2 regions of the Streptomyces sp. NPDC037401 genome follow, and region 2 is predicted to be linked to the other one. Evidence: riboswitches for the same ligand, from Rfam matches in the RefSeq annotation. Region 2 holds a riboswitch; the other holds the start of a gene.
What was found. A riboswitch is a leader RNA that binds a small molecule or an ion and turns the genes downstream of it on or off. The one in region 2 is predicted to bind S-adenosylmethionine.
Positions count from the first base shown of each region.

Region 1: another riboswitch for S-adenosylmethionine. It lies ahead of ACZ7H1_RS17005 (aminotransferase class V-fold PLP-dependent enzyme); the one in region 2 lies ahead of thrC (threonine synthase).

Region 1 is NZ_JBVJWO010000014.1:77,069-80,462, forward strand. Features, by position in the region: gene qcrB (cytochrome bc1 complex cytochrome b subunit) at 1-98, shown strand, start outside; gene trpD (anthranilate phosphoribosyltransferase) at 251-1,315, shown strand; SAM riboswitch class IV at 1,410-1,526, shown strand; gene ACZ7H1_RS17005 (aminotransferase class V-fold PLP-dependent enzyme) at 1,736-3,136, shown strand; gene ACZ7H1_RS17010 (Lrp/AsnC family transcriptional regulator) at 3,222-3,394, opposite strand, start outside.
Region 2 is NZ_JBVJWO010000038.1:55,122-58,515, forward strand. Features, by position in the region: gene ACZ7H1_RS31120 (MoaD/ThiS family protein) at 30-308, opposite strand; gene thrC (threonine synthase) at 341-1,639, opposite strand; SAM riboswitch class I at 1,657-1,804, opposite strand; gene ACZ7H1_RS31130 (glucosyl-3-phosphoglycerate synthase) at 1,966-2,937, shown strand; gene ACZ7H1_RS31135 (alpha,alpha-trehalose-phosphate synthase (UDP-forming)) at 3,009-3,394, shown strand, end outside.

The DNA.
Region 1 (3,394 bases), on a different contig from region 2:
TCAAGCTCAGCAAGGGCTACTACGGCGAGGACAGCCAGATTCCGAAGCCGACGGCGGAGGAGTACAAGGAGATCCAGAGCGGCCACGGCCACCACTGATCCCCACCCGGTTCCGGACCCGCCCGCGGGTCCGGCCGGAACTGATCGCCACAGCAGGAGCCCCGTCCACACGCTGGACGGGGCTCTTCGCTGCCCCCGGGGCTGGATAGGCTGAAGCCCTTCCTAATCGGCTGTGGACCCAGGAGTGGACCATGAACGTTGTGACCCCGGCAGGCGGCGACAGCGTGGCGGGCCTGACCTGGCCGGGCGTACTGGACGCTCTGCTCGGCGGCACGGACCTCTCGGCCGACGAGACCGCCTGGGCCATGGACCGGATCATGCGGGGCGAGGCCACGAACGCCCAGATCGCCGGCTTCGCGGTGGCGCTGCGGGCCAAGGGCGAGACCGTCGCCGAGATCAACGGCCTCGTGCGGACCATGTACGCGCACGCGAACCTCATCGAGGTGCCCGGCCGGACCGTCGACATCGTCGGCACCGGCGGCGACGGCGCCAAGACGGTCAACATCTCCACGATGTCGGCCGTCGTCGTGGCCGGCACCGGCGCCAAGGTGGTCAAGCACGGCAACCGCGCCGCGTCCTCCGCGAGCGGCGCCTCGGACGTGCTGGAGAAGCTGGGGGTGAACCTCGACCTGACCCCGGCGCGGGTCGCCGAGGTCGCCGAAGAGGCGGGCATCACCTTCTGCTTCGCCGTGAAGTTCCACCCCGCGCTGCGGCACGTCGCCGGAGCCCGAAAGGAGCTCGGCATCCGCACCACCTTCAACTTCCTCGGACCGCTGACGAATCCGGCCCGGGTCCGGGCCCAGGCCACGGGCGTGGCGGACGCGCGGATGGCGCCCATCGTCGCGGGCGTGCTCGCCGAGCGGGGCTCCTCGGCCCTGGTGTTCCGCGGCGACGACGGCCTGGACGAGCTGACCACCACCGCCACGTCGCGGGTGTGGTGGGTGCGCGACGGCGAGGTCCGGGAACAGGCCTTCGACCCGCGCGACGTCGGCATCGGCCTCGTGGACGTCTCGGCGCTGCGCGGCGCGGACGCCTCGTACAACGCCGACGTCGCCCGCCGGCTGCTCGCGGGGGAGACCGGGCCGGTGCGCGACGCCGTCCTGCTGAACTCCGCGGCGGCGCTGGTGGCGGTGGAGCCGGGCGAGGGCACGCTGGAGGAGCAGATCGCCGCCGGGATCGCCCGTGCGGCCGAATCGATCGACTCGGGTGCGGCGCGGGCCGCCCTGGAGCGCTGGGTGGCCGCCAGCAACGCGTGACGCCCGCCTGCCGATCACTCTCGCCCCCGACCCCGGTCCACATCCTGGACCGGGGTCTTGCGTTCGGCGGATCTTGTGGCAGGATTTCGGATCAGGTCACGAGTGACAGCGTTTTGGCCCCGGCTTGCTGTCCGGCAACCCTCCGTCCGTGGCGGGGTGCCCCGGGTGATGACCAGGTCGTAGGCAGCGAGGTCTACGGCAAGCGCGGACCCCTCGATACCAGGGGTCCTGGTCTCTCGAGGAGCTTTTTCCGTGAGCAAGCGAATGCGATAGGCGCGTAGCGCCCCCTTCTTCACACCTCCGTGCGGACCGATGCGGTCCGTTGCGTCGAGGCATCACCCGTACCGCGAACACGGCACCCGTGTATCCGCCTACGGGCCATCGAAGCCATTCACCCCTGCCTGCCCGGGAGATACCGCCATGTCCGCGACCCTGAACACCGCTGCCGCCGCCCCTCGCTCCGACGACGCCGACCCCTGCTGCGCCGAGCCGCTGCCGGTGCTCGGCCGGGACGTCACCGTGCCCCTCGTGACCGGCGGCGAGGTCAGCTACGCCGCCCTCGACTACGCCGCCAGCGCCCCGGCGCTCCAGCGCGTGTGGGACGACGTCGCCGCGTACGCCCCGTACTACGGCAGCGTGCACCGCGGCGCCGGTTACCTCTCCCAGCTGTCGACGGACCTGTTCGAGCAGAGCCGGGCAGCGGTCGCGGAGTTCCTCGACTGCCGGGCGGGCGACCAGGTGGTCTTCACCCGGTCCACCACGGACTCGCTGAACCTGCTGGCGCAGGCGCTGCCGGCCGGCTGCCAGGTGTTCGTCTTCGAGACCGAGCACCACGCCTCGCTGCTGCCGTGGCGCGACGCCCGCGTCACCTACCTGAACGCCCCGCGCACCCCGGCCCGGGCGGTCGAGACCCTGGAGCGCGCGCTCGCCGACCGCGCCCCCTACGGTCCCGCGCTGGTCTGTGTGACCGGCGCCTCCAACGTGACCGGCGAGCTGTGGCCGGTGAAGGAGCTCGCCGCGGCGGCGCACGCGCACGGCGCGCGCATCGTTCTGGACGCGGCCCAGCTGGCCCCGCACCACGCGGTGTCCGTGCAGGACCTGGGCGTGGACTGGGTGGCCTTCTCGGGCCACAAGCTCTACGCGCCGTTCGGCTCGGGCGTCCTGGCCGGGCGCGCGGACTGGCTCCAGGAGGCCGAGCCGTACCTCGCGGGCGGCGGCGCCTCGCGGAAGGTGACGCGCCGCGTCGACGGCGAGGGCGCCGGCGGGGTGGACGTGGAGTGGCACACCACCGCGGCCCGGCACGAGGCCGGATCCCCGAACGTGATCGGCGTGTACGCGATCGCCTCGGCCTGCCGGGCGCTGACGGAGGCGGGCTTCGACCGTCTGGTGGCGCGGGAGCAGGAGCTGATCCGGCGGGTGCGCTCCGGACTCGCCGAGGTGCCGCAGGTGCGGGTGCTGTCCCTCTTCGGCGACGACGCCCCGCGGGTGGGCGTGATCTCGTTCGTGGTGGACGGCTGGAACAGCTCGCACTTCGCCGCGGCGCTGTCCGCGGAGTACGGCATCGGGGTGCGCGACGGCCTCTTCTGCGCGCACCCGCTGGTGCGCACCCTGCTCGGCAGCGAGCCGCAGGAGCCGGGCGAGTGCGGCGCCCCGGAGGCGGCGCCCGGCGAGCGGTCGCTGAACGCCATCCGCGTCAGCTTCGGGGCCGGTACGCCCGACGAGCACGTGGAGCGGTTCGTGCGCGCGGTCCGCGAGCTCGTCGAGGACGGCGCCAAGTGGCAGTACCGCACGGAGGACGGCCGCTGCGTGCCCGCGGTCTGACACGGCGGGCACGGGCCGGCCGGTGGGCGGGGGAGCGGCCGGCAGGGCGGGAACGGGGGGCCTGCCCTGCCCGGACGGGCAGCGGTCAGGCGTCGAGGCCGATCGCGAACGCGGCCTCCAGGTCGTGCTGGGAGTAGGTGCGGAAGGCGACGTGCGTGTCGGTCGCCTCCACGCCGGGGATCTTGCTGATGCTGCCCGGGATGATGTCCGCCAGGTCGTCGTGGCGCGCGACGCGCACGAGGGCGATGAGGTCGTACG
Region 2 (3,394 bases):
CCGGCCCTAAAGGCCGGTCCGCACCGCGGTCAGCAGCCGCCCGCGACGGCCGGGATGATCGACACGCCGGCGCCGTCGGGCGTCACCGCTTCCAGACCGCCCTCGAAGCGGACGTCGTCGTCGTTCACGTACACGTTGACGAAGCGACGCAGCTTGCCCTGGTCGTCCAGGACGCGCGCGGCGATGCCCGGGTGGTTCGACTCCAGCGAGGCGATGACCTCGGCCAGGGTCGCGCCCTCGGCGGGCACCTCGGCCTGGCCGCCCGTGTAGGTGCGCAGGATGGTGGGGATGCGGACGTTGACGCTCATGGCTCTACTGCCTTCCGGGTGCGGGGGGATGGTCAGGCCAGGCCGGCGGCGCGGAACGCGTCCAGGCTCGGGCGGATGGTCGTGGTCTGGCCGGTGCCGGACACCGCTTCCAGGGTCTTGAGGCCGTCACCGGTGTTGAGGACGACCGTGGTCAGCGTGGGGTCGAGCAGACCGTTGTCGATCAGCTTCTTCGTGACGCCGACGGTCACGCCGCCCGCAGTCTCGGCGAAGATGCCCTCGGTCCGGGCGAGCAGCCGGATCGCGTCCACGACCTGCTCGTCGTTGACGTCCTCGACGAACCCGCCGGTGCGGCGCGCGATGTCCAGGACGTACGGGCCGTCGGCCGGGTTGCCGATCGCGAGGGACTTGGCGATGGTGTTCGGCTTCTGCGGGCGCACCACGTCGTGTCCGGCCTTGAAGGCGGAGGAGACCGGGGAGCAGCCCTCGGCCTGCGCGCCGAAGATCTTGTACGGCTTGTCCTCGACCAGGCCCAGCTTGATGAGCTCCTGGAGACCCTTGTCGATCTTCGTGAGCTGCGAGCCGGAGGCGATCGGGATCACGATCTGGTCGGGGAGCTGCCAGCCGAGCTGCTCGCAGATCTCGTAGGCGAGGGTCTTGGAGCCCTCGCCGTAGTACGGGCGCAGGTTGACGTTGACGAAGCCCCAGCCCTCGCCCAGCGGGTCGCCGATGAGCTCCGAGCAGAAGCGGTTGACGTCGTCGTAGTTGCCCTCGATGCCGACCAGGTCGCCTCCGTACACCGCGGCCATGACGACCTTGCCCTGCTCCAGGTCGTGCGGGATGAACACGCAGGAGCGGAAGCCGGCGCGGGCGGCGGCGGCGCCGACGGCGCCGGCCAGGTTGCCCGTGGAGGAGCAGGAGAGGGTGGTGAAGCCGAAGGCGCGGGCGGCTTCGACGGCGATCGCGACGACGCGGTCCTTGAAGGAGTGCGTCGGGTTGCCGGAGTCGTCCTTGACGTACAGCTTGCCGGTCACGCCCAGCGCCTCGGCGAGGTTGCGGGCGTCGACGAGCTTGGTGAAGCCGGGGTTCAGGCTGGGCTTGGCGGCCACGTCGGCGGGGACGGGCAGCAGCGGGGCGTAGCGCCAGATGTTGTCCGGGCCGGCCTCGATGCGCTTGCGCAGGGCCTCCACGTCTTCAGTGGATCCGGTACCGAGGGGCAGGTCGTACGCGACCTCGAGCGGGCCGAAACACTCGACGCAGGCGAAAATGGGTCCCAGGTCGAACCGCGTTCCGCACTCACGACAGGAGAGGGCGACGGCGGGACCGAGATCGACGGAAGCGACCGGCGCGGGGGTAACAGTCTGTACAGCCATGATGGCGAGGCCCTTTCTCCTCATCTTCCCCATGACGAACGTCGCCATGAGACGGAATTGGCACCTTCCCTAGCCGGGAGCCTCGCGGCGACGATGCGCACGAGACCGGCTGGAGGGTTGCCGGGGCTTCAACGGGCCGTGTCCCTCTGCCCCTCTGGATGAGCGGTATTCGATTGTCAGCGCGGCATTCGACCCCCGACATGCGATGGTCGTCCGCGTTGTTCAAGACTGTAACCGAAGGGGCGGGCGGGTGAGACAGCCGTCCGAACCGCGAGATGGATCACTTTTCGGTCATCCACGGATCAGGAAACAGGGGAGTACGGACCGTGCTGGATGAGGTGGAGCGCTGGCTGGCCAGCCGGTCCTGGTCGGCAGCCGACCGCCCGCTCGACCGGCTCCTCGCAGCCAAACGGGCTGCCGGGACGACGGTCAGCGTGGTGCTGCCCGCGCTCGACGAGGAGGCGACGGTCGGCGAGATCGTCGAGGTCGTCCGCCGTGAGCTGATCGAGGCGGTGCCGCTGGTCGACGAGCTGGTCGTGGTGGACTCCGGGTCCACGGACCGGACGGCCGAGGTGGCGGCGAAGGCCGGCGCGCGCGTGGTCCACCGCGACGCGATCCTGCCCCGCATACCGGCGCTGCCCGGCAAGGGCGAGGTGCTGTGGCGGTCCCTGCTGGTGACCACCGGGGACATCGTGTGTTTCGTCGACGCCGACCTGCGCGACTTCTCGGCCGACTTCGTCTCGGGGATCGTCGGGCCGCTGCTGACCGACCCGGACGTCCAGTTCGTCAAGGCGATGTACGACCGTCCGTTCGGCGCCGCCCCCGGTCAGGGCGGCCGTCCGGCCGGAGCCGAGCAGGGCGGCAGGGTGACCGAGCTGGTCGCCCGTCCGCTGCTCAACCTGCACTGGCCGCAGCTGGCCGGGTTCGTCCAGCCGCTGGGCGGCGAGTACGCCGTGCGCCGCTCCCTGCTGGAGCGGCTGCCGTTCCCGGTCGGGTACGGCGTCGAGATCGGCCTGCTGGTCGACGCCCTGCACACGGTCGGCCTGGACGCCCTCGCGCAGGTCGACGTCGGCGTGCGGATCCACCGCCACCAGGACGGCCTGGCGCTGGGCCGGATGGCGGCCGCGATCTACCGCACGGCGCAGCTGCGGCTGTCCCGCGGGCACCTGGTGCGGCCCGAGCTGACCCAGTTCGAGCGGGGCCCGGAGGGCTTCGTACCGCGGACGTACGCCGTGGACACGGAGGAGCGGCCGCCGATGCGGGAGATCCCGGAGTACGCCGTGCGGCGGGTGGCCTGACACGCCGTGCGGCACCCGGCCACGGCCCGGCGGAACGTTTGAGCGGAAGCGGGCCGGGCTAGGTTGGGCGCATGGCTTCCCAGGTGCTCGTCGCAGCGAACCGCGGTCCGCTCTCGTACGCCCTCGCCGAGGACGGCAGCCTCACGGCCCGCCGCGGCGGGGGCGGTCTGGTCTCCGGCCTGTCCGCCGCGCTGGCCCGCCAGCCGGACGCCCTGTGGGTGTGCGCGGCCCTCTCCGAAGCCGACCGGGAGGCGGTCCGCCGCGGCGTCTCCGAGCCGGGCGTGCGGATGCTCGACATCCCCCAGGCGGTCTACGACGACGCGTACAACGGCATCGCGAACTCCGTCCTGTGGTTCACCCACCACCACCTTTACGACGTTCCCCGCGAGCCGGTCTTCGACGCGGAGTTCCGCCGCCGCTGGGAGTCGTACACGGCGTACAACCGGGCGTTCGCCGA